DNA from 3 places in the Microbacterium sp. SORGH_AS_0421 genome. Region 3 is predicted to be linked to each of the others. Evidence: predicted binding sites of a transcription regulator. Region 3 holds the regulator's gene; each other region holds the start of a gene.

Region 1 (5,131 bases), 2.8 Mb from region 3:
GACCACGACCGGCGGTCGCGCATCGCCTCGAGTGCGCTCATGCCTTGTCTTCGGGGGTGAAGTTGAGCGACAGCGAGTTCATGCAGTACCGGTCGCCGGTGGGGCGTGCCGAAACCGTCGGGGAAGACGTGTCCCAGGTGAGAGCCGCAGTTGGCGCAGCGGACCTCGGTGCGCTGCATGCCGTGGCTGTTGTCTTCGATGAGCTCGACCGCCTCGGGGCGGACCGACTCGTAGAAGCTCGGCCACCCGCAGTGCGAGTCGAACTTGGTACCGCTCTGGAAAAGCTCGGCGTTGCAGGCGGCGCAGGTGTAGAGACCGGCGCGGCTCTCGTCGAGCAGCTCACCGGTCCAGGCGCGCTCGGTACCCGCCTGGCGAAGCACCGCGTACTGCTCGGGGCTGAGTTCGGCGCGCCACTGGTCGTCGGACTTGTCGACGGCGTAGGTCATGTTCACTCTCCTTCTTCGGCTCTATTCTCTCGTGCCCGGCAGCGGTCAGGTCGTGACGGCATAATCTCCGGGTGACCCAGGATGCCGTGACCGCCGTCGTCGATCGTTATCGGCGTTTCTCCGAAGACGAGGCTCCCGGTCGTTCGGCGGTGTACGCGAACTGGGCGGAGCGTGTCGCGGACGACACCGCGGTGGCTGCCGCCCTCGCGCGGATCCCCGAGACGCGACGACAGCCGCCGCTGGTGTTCGCCGTGATGCGTCTGCTCGGTGCGCCCCTCGACGACGTTGACGCGTGGGCTTCATGGGTCACGGCCCACGCTGACGCCATCGTCGAGGAATGCGGTCGCCGGAGCGTGCAGACCAACGAGCCCCTCCGCTGCGCGGCCCTGCTCCCCGCCCTCGCTCTGATCGAGGGGCCGATCGCCCTGCTCGAGGTGGGCGTGAGCGCGGGGCTCTGCCTCTATCCCGATCGGTACTCGTACCGCTATCACCGCGGAGAGATCGTCGCGGTCGACCCCGTCGACGGCCCGAGTCGCGTGGTTCTCGACAGCGACCTCGAGGGGCACCCCGACCTGCACATGCCGCAGATCGTCTGGCGTGCGGGCATCGACCTCAGCCCCCTCGACGCCCGCCACACGCAGGACCGCGACTGGCTCACCGGCCTCGTCTGGCCGGGGGAGGAGGGGCGTCTCGAACGCATCGAGGGGGCGCTCGACATCGCGGCGGCCGACCCGCCTCTGCTCGTCGCGGGCGACGGCGCCGAGGCCCTTCCCGCGCTCGCCGCCCAGGCTCCGGCCGGGGCGACCCTGGTCGTGACCACTCCGGGCGTGCTCGCTCACGTGCCCCGGGTGCACCGCGCCGCCGTGATCGATGCCGCCCGGGCGGCAGGCCGGTGGATCACGCTCGACGCGCCCGGCCTGCACGACGGCTGGACGCGGCGCCCCGAGCCCGTGCGGGGCGGGTTCGCGCTCGCTCTCGATGGAGAGGTGCTCGCGGAGGTCGACCCTCTCGGGGCGTGGGTGGCGTGGCATCCGGGATCGTGAGCGATGGCGCAGTAGCGTAACGGCGTGCCTCTGTCGGACCGTGACCTCGCCTTCCTCGCTTTCGAGGGCCAGTGGCGCCGTCACGCGGGGGCGAAAGAAGAGGCCATCCGCGCGGAGTTCTCGATGACGCCTGCCCGGTATTACCAGCTGCTCGGGCGCTTGATCGACACCCCCGAGGCGCTCGCACACGATCCGATGCTCGTGCGTCGGTTGCGGCGGCGGCGCGATGACGCGGCGGATCAGCACCGCGCTCGTCTCGGCCGGACGGCGGCCCGCTGACGGGCTCGCCTCGACGCGACCGATAGCATCGTCCAATGGCCAGATCGACCTTCCCTCGGGATCGCTTCGACGACCTGCCGACTGAATCCGGCCGCGTCGGCGCTCACCGGGCCGAGAACCCCCGTCTGCGCGGATGGATCGTGTTCCTGTGGGCGGCCATCGCCACCCTGGTGCTGATCATCGCCGGCATCTTCGCGACGCTCCTGGTCTCGGGGCGTATCTCGCTCGGTTCCGACGCCGCGCCCAGCCCGACCGTCTCGGTCGAGCCGACCATCCCGGCCGTCGTCGACACGTCGTACTCGGTGGTCGTGCTCAACGGCACTCCCGACAACGGCCTCGCGGCCTCCGTTCGCGACCAGATCGTGGCCGCGGGCTGGAGCGGCGACAACGTCGAGACCGGCAACTCGGACAGCACCGATTTCGCCGACACCACGATCTACTACCGCCTCGAGAGCGACGCGGCCGCGGCCGAGGGCCTGGCCCAGACGATCGGCGGTGCGCAGATCGCGCAGAGCGACTTCCTGCAGCCGACGGACGACCCGAACACCCCGGCCGACGAGAGCGACGTTAAGCGCCTGATCGTCGTGATCGGCCTCGACCGCGCGAGCGGTCAGCCCTCCGCTTCCCCCTCCTCCTGAGTCCGCGAGCGCCGCGTGTTTCCGCGGCGTAAAAACTTGGATGCACGCGCGTCAACAATGCTCCGGAACCCCGATTCCGCGGCATCCTCCGTGCTTACGATGACCTCGTCGTTCAGCAACAGGAGATTCGCATGACGCAGGGCACTGTCAAATGGTTCAACGCCGAGAAGGGCTTCGGCTTCATCACCGTCGATGACGGGCAGGACGTCTTCGTCCACTACTCGAGCATCGAGATGTCGGGTTTCCGTGTCCTCGAAGAGGGGCAGGCCGTCGAGTTCACCGTCGGCACCGGTCAGAAGGGCCCTCAGGCGGAGTCCGTTCGCCTGGCCTGAGCTCTGGCGAGAACGCCGCGGCATCCGACTTCCGGATGCCGCGGCGTTCGGCGTTTACGGGGCGGCTCGTGGCTTGCACTCCCTAGGGGCGAGTGCCAGAATGAATTAGCACTCGCTTTCGTCGAGTGCCAAAATCTGCAAGTCACCCGTCCGGGAGGGACGACACACTTATGGCAAAGATCATCGCTTTCGACGAAGAGGCCCGGCGCGGTCTCGAGCGCGGCCTCAACACTCTCGCCGACGCCGTCAAGGTGACCCTGGGCCCCCGCGGTCGCAACGTCGTGCTCGAGAAGAAGTGGGGCGCCCCCACGATCACGAACGACGGTGTCTCGATCGCCAAGGAGATCGAGCTCGACGACCCGTACGAGAAGATCGGCGCCGAGCTGGTCAAGGAGGTCGCCAAGAAGACCGACGACGTCGCGGGTGACGGCACCACCACCGCCACCGTTCTCGCCCAGGCGCTCGTGCGCGAGGGCCTGCGCAACGTCGCCGCCGGCGCCGACCCCATCTCGCTCAAGAAGGGCATCGAGAAGGCCGTCAAGGCCGTCACCGACGAGCTCCTCGCCTCCGCCAAGGAGGTCGAGTCGAAGGAGCAGATCGCCGCGACCGCGTCGATCTCCGCCGCCGACCCCGCGATCGGCGAGCTCATCGCCGAGGCCATCGACAAGGTGGGCAAGGAAGGCGTCGTCACCGTCGAGGAGTCGAACACCTTCGGCACCGAGCTCGAGCTCACCGAGGGCATGCGCTTCGACAAGGGCTACATCAACCCCTACTTCGTCACCGACCCCGAGCGTCAGGAAGCGGTCTTCGAAGACCCCTACATCCTGATCGCCAACCAGAAGATCTCCAACATCAAGGACCTTCTGCCGATCGTCGACAAGGTGATCCAGGAGGGCAAGGAGCTCCTCATCATCGCCGAGGACGTCGAGGGCGAAGCGCTCGCGACCCTGGTGCTGAACAAGATCCGCGGCATCTTCAAGTCGGTCGCCGTCAAGGCTCCCGGCTTCGGCGACCGTCGCAAGGCGCAGCTGCAGGACATCGCGATCCTCACCGGCGGCCAGGTCATCACCGAAGAGGTGGGCCTCAAGCTCGAGAACGCGACCGTCGACCTGCTCGGCCGTGCGCGCAAGGTCATCATCACCAAGGACGAGACCACGATCGTCGAGGGTGCCGGCGAGTCGGAGCTGATCGAGGGTCGCGTGACCCAGATCCGCCGCGAGATCGAGAACACCGACAGCGACTACGACCGCGAGAAGCTCCAGGAGCGCCTCGCGAAGCTCGCCGGTGGCGTCGCCGTCATCAAGGCTGGAGCCGCGACCGAGGTCGAGCTCAAGGAGCGCAAGCACCGCATCGAAGACGCCGTGCGCAACGCCAAGGCCGCCGTGGAAGAGGGTGTCGTCGCCGGTGGTGGCGTCGCGCTCATCCAGGCCGGCAAGAACGCTCTCGCGAACCTGGAGCTCACGGGTGACGAGGCCACGGGCGCGAACATCGTGCGCGTCGCCATCGAGGCCCCGCTCAAGCAGATCGCGCTCAACGCCGGTCTCGAGCCCGGCGTCGTCGCGAACAAGGTCGCCGAGCTCCCCGTGGGCCACGGCCTCAACGCCGCGACCGGCGAGTACGGTGACCTGTTCGCACAGGGCATCATCGACCCCGCCAAGGTGACCCGTTCGGCTCTGCAGAACGCCGCCTCGATCGCCGGCCTCTTCCTCACCACCGAGGTCGTCGTCGCCGACAAGCCCGAGAAGGTCGCCGCTCCCGCGGGCGACCCGACCGGTGGCATGGACTTCTGATCCCCGCCTAGGCAACACACGGAACGCCCCCTCCTCCGGGAGGGGGCGTTCTGCGTGTTGCGGACGTGGCCGCTGTCAGTTCAGCGGGCGGCAGACGTCGGTGACCAGAGCGTCACCCGGTACGCGGTCGGGGGTGGTCAGGTAGACGTTGAAGACGCGCGAGGCGAGAGTGTCGTCGCCGCGCGGGCTCAAGCCGTCTTCCACGAGGCGGGCGTTGATCATGTCGTGCGCCTGTGCGATCTGCTCGTACGGGCCCGTCACACGCGCGACGAGGCAGTCCCGGGGAGGCAGCTCGATCACGGTGAGAGGGGCGTCCACCGTCGTCCCGGGGGCGACGGGCAGGAAGATCGACAGATCGACATCGTGCTCGACGTACTGGTCGTCGTGCTCGATGACGCCGCAGGCTCCGATCGGTGCAATCGACCGCTCGGCGAGGAGAGGCATGAGGCGGCCCCAGAGCTCCCCCTCGTGGGAGTAGGACGCCACGGTGCCGCGCAGGGCTACCGCGGTCAGTGCGGGGACGGTGGTGCGGGTGAGCGTGATGGACATGGGATGGTCTCCGGTTTCGAGAAGGCGGGTGATCAGCGACACCCTCTCCCTCGC
Region 2 (5,131 bases), 1.1 Mb from region 3:
GTTGCGACGAGACGGGCATCGGCATCGTCCGCGGCCGACAGCTGCTCAGCAACACGATCGCCTCGAGCATGGACGAGCACGCCCGCTACGGCGGGGTGGTGCCCGAAGTCGCCGCGCGCGCCCACCTCGAGGCGCTGCAGCCTTCGATCGACGCGGCGCTCGCCGAGGCCGGCGTCACCCTCGGCGACCTCGACGCCGTGGCCGTGACGAGCGGTCCCGGTCTCGCGGGGGCCCTGATGGTCGGGGTGGGCGCCGCCAAGGGGCTCGCCGTCGCCCTCGACAAGCCTCTCTACGCCGTCAACCACCTGGTCGGGCACATCGCCGCGGACATCCTCGACGCCGACGCGGGAGAACTCGAGTACCCCACCGTCGCCCTTCTCGTCAGCGGTGGGCACACCTCGCTCCTGCTGGTCCGCGACCTGACGAGCGATGTCGAGCTCCTCGGCGAGACGATGGACGACGCAGCGGGCGAGGCCTTCGACAAGGTCGCGCGCCTGCTGAAGCTGCCGTACCCCGGCGGCCCGGAGATCGATCGGGTCGCCGCCTCGGGTGACCCCACCGCGATCCGATTCCCGCGCGGGCTCTCGCGGGCCTCCGACATGGCATCCCACCGCTACGACTTCTCGTTCTCGGGCCTGAAGACGGCCGTGGCTCGGTGGGTCGAACAGCACGAGGCCGCGGGCGAGCTCGTCCCGGTCGCCGACGTGGCCGCCTCGTTCCGAGAGGCCGTCGTCGACGTGCTCGTGACCAAGGCCCTCGACGCCTGCGAGCGTCACGGCGTTCCCCGCCTGCTGCTGGGCGGAGGCGTCATCGCCAACAAGCGCCTACGTGATGTCGCCCTCGAGCGGGCCGCGGCCGCCGGTGTGACCGTGCGCATCCCGCCACTGCGCCTGTGCACCGACAACGGCGCGATGATCGCCGCTCTCGCCGCGGAACTCATCTCGTCGGGTCGCCGCCCCTCGACCCTCGCCTTCGGAGCGGACTCGACGCTGCCCGTCACCGAGATCCAGGTGGCGGAGGATCCGGATGCCGACGCCCCGGCGCCACGCGCAGGAACGACGCTGTGACCGACACGCCGCCGCCCACCCGCCGCGCACGCAAGGAAGAGGCCGGCCCCGCAGTCGACCTTCCCCCCGTGCCGCCCCTGCCCGCCGGCGTCCGCGCCGCGGGGTCAGAGATCGTCGCCCCCGAGGTGGACGACGACAACCGTCTACCCACCGCCCAGCTCGAGATGGCGGCGTTCGGCGATCACCTGATCCCGTATGCGCCGCCCGTCCCTCCGAAGCCGCCGTCCGTCGCGCCCTGGGCCCTCGGCGTGGCGGTCATCGCACTGGCGGCCGCGTTGTTCACCGGCTGGCTGCTTCCGGTCGGTGTGATCGGCTCGACTCTCGCGATGGTCTCGCTCCGGCGGGCCCACGACAGCCGCCGGGTCGCCGTGTGGGCCCTGGCGCTCGCGCTGCTCTCCGTCGCGTTCAGCGTCGGCTGGCTGGTCTGGGGCTTCTCGCAGCTCGCCGTCGGGTGAGCCGAGCCGTCAGACGCGGTCGGCCAGCAGCGCGAGACGCTTCGACCCCACGCGCGTGAGGATGAGCGTGGCTGAGGAATCCCCGCGCAGAGCGAGCTTCTTCCGCAGCACCGCCGGGTCGACGTCGACGCCGCGCTTCTTGATCTCCAGCGTGCCGATGCCCCGCGCGCGCAACGCCTGCGCGAGTTTCTTCGGGTCGGCGGGCAGCTGCTCGCGCACCCGGAACGACGACACGAACGGGCTCGTCAACGCCGCATCCGAGGTGAGGTAGGCGATGCCGGGAGCGAGCATGCCGGCATCCAGGGCTCGACCGACCTCGCCGATGAGACGCGCGCGGATGACGGCCCCGTCGGGTTCGTGCACGAACTCGCCGAGCTCGCGCTCCTCGACGTCGGGGCTGTCGCCCGGGGCGGTGAGCTCCCACGCGTCGTCGGCGCGCACGACGAGTGCCGCGCGGCGAACGCCCTCGCGGGCGAGAGCGCCGGCCCAGAGCACGAGCTCGATCGTCGAACCGTCGGCGCTGATCCACTGCGCCTCGAACTCGTCGGGGATCTGCGAGCGGTCGAAGCCCGGCCCGAGCTTCACGCCGCCCGGCGTCTTCCTCAACTGTTCGAAGACCCACTCGAGCGAGGGCGACCACTCGGCCGACGACACCTGTCGCGTCTCGGCATGACCGGCGGTGCGTCGCGCGGGGTCGAGCCACACGGCATCCGTCGCGCCCAGGTCCACGTCTTCGGCGCGCGCGTGCCGCACCGTCGCCGCGTCGCCGAAGGGGGCGAGGTTGTAGGCGGCGATGGCGGCGGTCACCTCGTCGGCGTCGACGGCGTGGACCCGGATGCCGAGGCCCGCCATCCCGAGGGCGTCACCGCCGATCCCGCACCCGAGGTCCGCCACGCTGTCGATCCCCGCGGCGCGGAAGCGGCCGGCGTGACGGGCGGCGATCGAGAGGCGGGTGGCCTGCTCGAGGCCTGCGCGCGTGAAGAGCATGCGGTCGGCGAAGGGTCCGAACTTCGCCGTCGCGCGCGCCCGCAGGCGTGCTTGGCCGACGACGGCCGACACGAGATCGGGGGAGTGGCCGGCGGCCCGCAGGCGCGACACCGACCGGGCGACCTCATCGACCGAATCGAGGGTGCCCACCTCGTCGAGGAGGCGCAGGCCCTCGGGCGTGAGCAGGGCGGTCAGCTCGCTGGTATCCACTGATTCAGCCTAGGCGGGGGTTCTTGCTGGCACTCGCGTTGCGTGAGTGCCAGCGCTTCTCTACACTCGAATTAGCACTCTCCCCGCGTGAGTGCTGACAAGTCTTCTGTAACGAGAAAGAAGAGGTAGACCGTGTCGGTTTCCATCAAGCCGCTCGAGGACCGCATCGTCATCAAGCAGGTCGAGGCTGAGCAGACCACTGCGAGTGGTCTCGTCATCCCCGACACCGCCAAGGAGAAGCCGCAGGAGGGCGAAGTCGTCGCCGTCGGCCCCGGCCGCATCGACGACAACGGCAACCGTGTCCCCCTCGACGTCGCCGTCGGCGACCGCGTGCTCTACAGCAAGTACGGCGGCACCGAGGTCAAGTTCGGCGCCGACGAGTACCTCGTGCTCTCGGCTCGCGACGTCCTGGCGGTCGTCGTCCGCTGATCGAGTGAGATCGTTCGAAGGCCCCGGATGCCACGGCATCCGGGGCCTTCTTCGTGCCCGCCGACGGAGTCCGATGTGGCAGGAAAGACGCGACGGTCGGCGCTCCGAGTCGTCGAGGGGACCCCTAGGCTGAAGCGGTGACCCCAGCTCCTCCCGCTCCGACCGGCGGGAGCACCCGCGGGGCGCTGTACGCGCTCGGCGCGTACCTGCTCTGGGGCGTCCTCCCCCTCTACTTCCTGCAGCTCAAGCCCACCGGCCCGTTCGAGGTGGTCGCCTTGCGGATCATCCTCGCGTTCGTGTTCTGCCTGCTGCTGTTGACGGTGCTGCGCACGTGGCGGCCGTTCCTCGCGATCGTGCGGCAGCCGCGGCTCATGGGGCTCACCGCGTTGGCGGGCGTGCTCATCTACATCAACTGGCAGACCTACCTCTACGGCGCTTTGACGAACCACGTCATCGAGACGAGCCTCGGCTACTTCATCAACCCCATCGTGACGGTGCTGCTCGGGGTGATCGTGCTCCGTGAGCGGCTGCGCGTCGTGCCGTGGATCGCCATCGGCCTGGCGGTCGTCGCGGTCGCGGTCATCGTCATCGGCTATGGGGCTTTCCCCTGGATCGCCCTGACCCTCGCCTTCTCGTTCGGCTTCTACGGTCTGGTGAAGAAGCAGATCGGACCGGCGGTGGATGCCGTGAGCGGGCTGACCCTCGAGTCGCTGTGGCTGCTCCCGGTCGCGGCGATCCAGCTGGTGTTCGTCGCGAACCTCACCGGCATCACCCTGGGCACGGCGGGAGCACTGCACACCGTTCTGCTCCTGCTCGCGGGAGCCGTCACCGCCGTCCCCCTCCTGCTGTTCGCCTCGGGGGCACGGCGCGTACCGCTCACCGTCATCGGCCTGCTGCAGTTCGTCGCGCCCATCATCCAGTTCGGGATCGGCGTATGGGTGCTGCACGAACCCATGACCCTCGAACGGTGGATCGGGTTCGCACTCGTGTGGGCGGCGCTCGTGATCCTCAGCGTCGACTCCGTCGTCGCCTCGCGGCGTCATCGCCGGGCTGCGGTGGACGTGTCCGAGCCCGTTTGACCTGTTTCTTTCGTTTCGCGGCTCGGAATTGCCGCGCAAAAGTAACGATTAGGTCGCGTAATCGACCGTTAACACATTGCAACATCGCGGCTACAAGTGCGCCATTAGGTTTGTCACAATCCGAGCGGGTTATCCGCGCGGTTCCAACTCACCAAGGAGCACCCATATGAGTGTCCTCTCCCGTTCGCGTGCGGCGAAGGTCATCGGCGGTTTCGCCGTGGTCGGCGTCACCGCGCTCGTCCTCGCCGGTTGTACCGGTACCAGCACTCCGTCCGACTCCGGCAACGCCGCCGGTGGAGGCGACTTCCCGATCGACTGCAACGCCGCCGAACCCGCCTCGTACACGCCCGAGTACTCGTCGACTTCGACCGGCCCCGCCAAAGACCTCACGTACAACATCGGCACGGCGCTGCCCGTCACCGGTAACCTCGCCTTCCTCGGCCCGCCCGAGATCGCCGGCACCGAGCTCGCGGCCGCCGATGTCAACGCCGCAGCCAAGGGCGTGAACATCAACCTTCTCCAGGGCGACTCGGGTGACACCGACAACAAGGCCTACGAGACCGAGATCCCGCGCCTGCTGGGTGCGGGTGCGACGGCGATCGTCGGTGCCGCATCGTCGGGAACCTCGCTGCAGTTCATCGACCAGGTCATCGCGGCGAACGCCGTGCAGATCTCGCCTGCCAACACCTCGGCTGCCTTCACCGGGTACAACGACAAGGGCCTGTACTGGCGGACTGCTCCCTCGGACGTGCTCCAGGGCGAGGTCCTCGGCAACCTGATCGCCTCCGAGGGCAACGAGACCCTCGGCATGATCGTGCTGAACGACTCGTACGGCACCGGTCTCGCGTGCTTCACCAAAAAGGCGTTCGAGGGTGCCGGCGGATCCGTCGTGGCCACCAGCCTC
Region 3 (5,131 bases):
GAGGCGCGATGTCGCGGATCGCGAAGGCGTTCTCGGTCTCGGCCACGATCTCGGCGGGGATCTCGCCCCGCAGGATGCGCGTGAAGATCGACGGTTCGCTCATAGCATCCAGTCTAGTGACGGCCTCCGACACCCAGGTCGGGGGTTCCGGCATCCGTCGCTCTCCGAGGCGCCGGCACGGCCCGGAGATCGGGGCTGAGACGTCGGGCCTCGATCCCCGCGAGCGCCGGAGCGGAAAGACGGAACGCCGTCACCAGCGCCCGTATGCCGCCGACAGCACCGAGATCGCCGCAGCCCCCGCGGTCGATGTCCGCAGCACCGTGTCTCCGAGGCGCACGAGCCGCGCGCCGGCCGCCACGAGCGCTGAGAGCTCCTCGGGCGCGATCCCGCCCTCCGGGCCGACGACAAGCAGCACCTCGCGGCCGTCCGACGCCTCCGCGGCCACCTCGGTGAGGCGAGCGGATGCCGACGGCTCGAGCACCAGGATCACAGCGGTGCCCGCAGCCTCGACGAGGTCGGCGGTGCGCGCAACCGCCCGGACCTCGGGTATCCAGGCACGATGAGCCTGCTTCGCCGCTTCGCGGACGATGGCGCGCCAGCGCGCGAGACCCTTCTCGGCCTTCGAATCCCAGCGCGAGACGCTTCGCGCTGCCTGCCACGGCACGATCGCGTCGACACCGAGCTCGGTGGCTGCCTGCACGGCGAGTTCGTCGCGGTCGCCCTTGGCGAGGGCCTGGACGAGCACGAAGCGCGGAGAGGGCTCGGGCAGCTCGTCGCGCCCGGTGACGCGCACGTCGACCTGTTTCGGGGTCGCCGCGGTCACGATGCCCGACAGCCACACACCGCGACCGTCGCCGAGCGTCACCGCCTCGTCGACGCGCACGCGCCGGACGGCCGAGGCGTGGTGCGCCTCGGCGCCGGTGAGCTCGACGGTGTCGCCCGGACGGGCGGGACCGGCGTCGTCGGTGACGAAGTGCAGTGCCACGATCAGTGCCGGAAGCGGTCGCGGAACTTGCTGAACATGCCCTGCTGGTGCTCGGCCAGGCGGGGCTTCGGGGCCTTCGTGCGCTTCGCGAACTCCTCGATGAGGGCGCGCTCCTTGTGGTCGAGGCGGGTGGGGGTGACGACGTGCACGCCGACGCGGAGGTCTCCTCGTTGGCTCCCCCGCAGCGGCGTGATCCCGCGGCCCTTGATGGTCAGGACATCTCCCGATTGCACGCCCGGTCGCACCTCGAGGTCGACGCTGCCGTCGAGGGACTGGATCGTGGTGTTCGTGCCGAGGATGGCATCCGGCATCGACACCTCGAGGGTTGCGACCAGATCATCGCCCTCTCGGCTGAAGGACTCGTGCGTCTCGACGGTGATCTCGAGATAGAGGTCGCCGTTGGGACCGCCCGCGGGCCCGACCTCGCCGGAGCCGGGCAGCTGCAGGCGCAGGCCCGACTCGACACCGGCGGGGATGTCGACCGACACCGTGCGCCGAGCGCGCACGCGCCCCTGCCCCTGGCAGGTGCCGCACGGGTACGGAATGGTCGTGCCGTGACCCTGGCAGACACTGCAGGGAGCGCTGGTGACGACGTTGCCGAGCAGGCTGCGCACCGTGCGCTGCACGTGGCCGGAGCCGTGGCAGATGTCGCAGGTGACCTCACTGGTGCCGGGCTGCGTGCAGGCTCCCTGGCAGGTCTCGCACAGGACGGCGGTGTCGACCTCGAGGTCGCGGTGGGTGCCGAAGACGACGTCGCCCAGGTCGAGGGTGACGCGCACGAGGGCATCTTGGCCGCGCTCACGACGCGAACGCGGACGGGGTCCGCGGCCGCCGCCGCCCTGACCGCCGCCACCGAAGAACGTCTCGAAGATGTCGCTGAAGCCTCCGAAGCCGGCCGCTCCCCCGCCGCCGAAGGGGCTCTGGTCGCCCCCCATGTCGTAACGGCGACGCTGCTCCGGGTCGCTCAGCACGTCGTAGGCGTGGGTGACGAGCTTGAAGCGCTCTGAGGCGTCGTCTCCGGGGTTCACATCGGGGTGCAGCTGGCGCGCCAGACGGCGATACGCCTTCTTGATGTCTTCGGGGCTGGCGTCGCGTTCGACGCCGAGGACCTCGTAGTGGTCAGCCACAATCGCCTTCCTGTCCGCTTGCGCGGGGTCGTTCTCGGGTGGGGTGCTCGGTGAGTTCGGCGTCAGCGAGACGTGTCGTCGTCTTCGAGCATCCGGGTCAGATAGTGCGCGACGGCTCGGACCGCCGCGAGATTGGAGGAGTAATCCATGCGGGTAGGGCCCAGCAGGCCGACACGCGCTCCGCCCGTCGAGCCGTCGTAGCGGCTGGCCAGCACCGAGGCCTCGACGAGACCGAAGGGCTCGTTCTCGCGGCCGATGCTGGCCGACAGGCCCTTCTCGTCGGCGACCATCTCGCTCATCAGACGCAGGAGCGTCACCTGCTCCTCGATGGCCTCGAGCAGCGGGTAGATGCTGCCGCGGAAGTCGGACTCGCGCCGGGCGAGCGTCGCGGCCCCGGCCATGACGAGGCGGTCCTGGCGGAACTCCTCGAGCTCTTCGCCCACGATGCGCAGCACCGCGTCGGAGATCGCGTCGAGGGCGACACCGGGCCGTGGTCCGTCGGCGAGCACCGCCTGCACCTGGTGCGAGCTGTCGGCGACGCTGCGTCCGACCAGCACCGCCCCCACGCGGGCGCGCAGCTGCACGATGTCTGCCTCGCTCGGCTCGGCGGGCACGAGAGCGATCCGTTGCGACACCCGGCCGGTGTCGGTGACGAGGATCACCAGCACGCGCGGTCCGCCGAGGGCGACGAGCTCGACGTGGGTCACGTTGGCACGGGCGAACGAGGGATACTGCACGATCGCGACTTGTCCGGTCAGCTGCGTGAGCGCGCGGACGGTGCGGGCGAGCAGGTCGTCGAGATCGCCCGCTTCGTCGAGGAACGAGGTGATCGCGCTGCGCTGGGCGCCCGAGAGCGGGCGGAGTTCTGCGAGGTGATCGACAAAGACGCGGTAGCCCTTGTCGGTGGGGACGCGCCCCGACGAGGTATGCGGGGCGACGATGAGCTCTTCGTCCTCGAGCAATGCCATGTCGTTGCGAATGGTCGCCGCCGACACCCCGAACGCGTGGCGGTCGACGATCGCCTTGCTGCCGACGGGTTCGCGCGTATCGACGTAATCCTGGACGATTGCGCGGAGCACCTGGAGGCCTCGTTCCGACACCATGAGCTGCTCCTCCCGTCTGGCACTCGCATCTGCGGAGTGCCAATTCTACGGGATCGGTCCGACACGGTGCCGGGGGCTCGCGGATCAGACCGTGAGCGCTCGCACCACGGCATCCGCCAGCAGGCGCCCGCGCAGGGTCAGCACGATGCGTCCCCGCACGGCATCCCGGCCCTCGATCAGGCCGTCGGCGATGAGGGATGCGACCGCCTTACGCCCTTCGCCGAGGATCTCCGAGACCGCCAGCCCCTCGCGGATACGGCTGCGCAGCAGCACCGACTCGAGTCGGCGCGCCGTGTCGTCGGGACGTTCCCGCGCCGCGGCCGGAGACTCGAGCGCGGCCAGGCGCTGCGCGTACGCCGCGGGGTGCTTCACGTTCCACCAGCGCAGGCCGCCGACGTGACTGTGCGCACCGGGGCCGAACCCCCACCAGTCGCTCCCGCGCCAGTAGGCGAGGTTGTGCCGCGAGCGGTGCGAGACGCCCCGCGACCAGTTCGACACCTCGTACCAGTCGAACCCGGCGGCACCGAGCAGCTCGTCGGCCAGCTCGTACATGTCGGCCTGCACATCGTCATCGGGCATGGACACGACGCCCGAGCGGATCTGGCGTGCGAGCTTCGTGCCGTCTTCGACGATCAGCGCGTACGCCGAGATGTGGTCGGGTTCGAGTGCGATGGCTGCCTCGAGCGACGCACGCCAGTCGTCGAGCGACTCCCCCGGCGCGCCGTAGATGAGGTCGACCGACACGTCGAGGCCGGCCCGGCGAGCTGCGGCCACGGCGGTGGCGACGTTCAGGGGGTCGTGCGTGCGGTCCAGGACCGCGAGCACGTGCGGTCGCGCCGACTGCATGCCGATCGACAGGCGGGTGACTCCGGCGTCGGCGAGCGTGCGCGCGACGGCGTCGTCGACCGTGTCGGGGTTCGCCTCGACGGTGACCTCGGCAGCGGCGTCGATCCCGAACTCGTCGCGCACCGCTGCGAGCATCCGCGCCAGATCCCCCGGCGGCAGAAGCGTGGGCGTGCCTCCTCCGAAGAACACGGTGGATGCCGGGCGGCGGCCGCCCGCGGCATCCATCACTCCCCCCGCCAGGCGTACTTCGGCGGCGAGCGTGTCGGCGAAATCGTCTTGCCGGGCGCCGCGCAGCTCACTCGCGGTGTACGTGTTGAAATCGCAGTAGCCGCAGCGCACCCGGCAGAAGGGAACGTGCAGGTACACGCCGAAATCGGCCGCCGGGTCGATGTCGAGGTCGGTCGGCAGGTGTCCGTCGACGGGGGCGGGGTCTCCGAGCGGGAGGGGACCGCCCATCAGGACGCGTACAGCGGCGAGATGGCGCGCAGGTACCGGGCGAACAGCGCCTTGCGGCGGCGGCGCACGCGGCTGGTGAAGAGGCGGTAGGTGGGAGCAGTGGGGCGATCGAACGCGCGGACCACGAGCCAGACCTCGTCGTTGTCGCGCCACTCGACCGCGAACAGCTCTTCGCCGCTGACGATCGAGTGACCGACCGTGCCGAGGATGAACCCGACGCGGCGCGGTTCTTCGAAGACCGAGATGACGCGCAGCTCGGCGTCGGCGCGGTGACCGTCGACCTTGCCATGCAGGCGGACACCCGTCCCAGGGCTGACGAAGGGCGTGCCGTCGGCGGCGAAACGCTGCTCGGCCTCGAGGCTGCTGGGCGCGACGGGTGCGCCGTCGGCGTCGAAGCCGACGCCCGAGTACCCCTCGCCCGATGCCGGGCGCACATCGCTGATGCTCAGCTCGCCGTTGCGCAGCGGAGCCCACGACAGCAGCAGCTCGCTCGCCGAGGCGAAGCGCTCCTCACCGCTGCCGATACGCCACGCGTCCTCTGCGGGAACGGAGTTCTCGGGCGGGTACTGCATCAGATCATGCGCCTGGGTGGCGCCGACAGCCGCGTAGTCGAC

What was found. The regulator HrcA, encoded in region 3, represses chaperone genes, less so after heat shock. The targets are predictions, from matches to a motif close to TTNGCACTCGNNNNNNNCGAGTGCNAA.
Region 1: groL (chaperonin GroEL) is a predicted target of HrcA. The motif match lies at 2,844-2,870, and genes of this name have one in related genera.
Region 2: groES (co-chaperone GroES) is a predicted target of HrcA. The motif match lies at 2,746-2,772, and genes of this name have one in related genera.

What each region holds. Positions count from the first base shown of each region.
Region 1 covers NZ_JAUTAO010000001.1:33,475-38,605, reverse strand. Annotated here, with positions in the region: gene QE416_RS00215 (nitroreductase family protein) at 1-23, opposite strand, end outside; partial or broken gene msrB (peptide-methionine (R)-S-oxide reductase MsrB) at 38-446, opposite strand; gene QE416_RS00205 (DUF2332 family protein) at 518-1,489, shown strand; gene QE416_RS00200 (DUF3263 domain-containing protein) at 1,514-1,768, shown strand; gene QE416_RS00195 (LytR C-terminal domain-containing protein) at 1,804-2,406, shown strand; gene QE416_RS00190 (cold-shock protein) at 2,538-2,738, shown strand; gene groL (chaperonin GroEL) at 2,909-4,528, shown strand; gene QE416_RS00180 (MerR family transcriptional regulator) at 4,604-5,131, opposite strand, start outside.
Region 2 covers NZ_JAUTAO010000001.1:1,734,197-1,739,327, forward strand. Annotated here, with positions in the region: gene tsaD (tRNA (adenosine(37)-N6)-threonylcarbamoyltransferase complex transferase subunit TsaD) at 1-1,067, shown strand, start outside; gene QE416_RS08290 (hypothetical protein) at 1,064-1,522, shown strand; gene QE416_RS08295 (class I SAM-dependent methyltransferase) at 1,532-2,719, opposite strand; gene groES (co-chaperone GroES) at 2,852-3,148, shown strand; gene rarD (EamA family transporter RarD) at 3,286-4,227, shown strand; gene QE416_RS08310 (ABC transporter substrate-binding protein) at 4,394-5,131, shown strand, end outside.
Region 3 covers NZ_JAUTAO010000001.1:2,846,806-2,851,936, forward strand. Annotated here, with positions in the region: gene QE416_RS13570 (HIT domain-containing protein) at 1-103, opposite strand, end outside; gene QE416_RS13575 (16S rRNA (uracil(1498)-N(3))-methyltransferase) at 251-985, opposite strand; gene dnaJ (molecular chaperone DnaJ) at 988-2,112, opposite strand; gene hrcA (heat-inducible transcriptional repressor HrcA) at 2,175-3,215, opposite strand; gene hemW (radical SAM family heme chaperone HemW) at 3,300-4,517, opposite strand; gene QE416_RS13595 (DUF1990 family protein) at 4,517-5,131, opposite strand, start outside.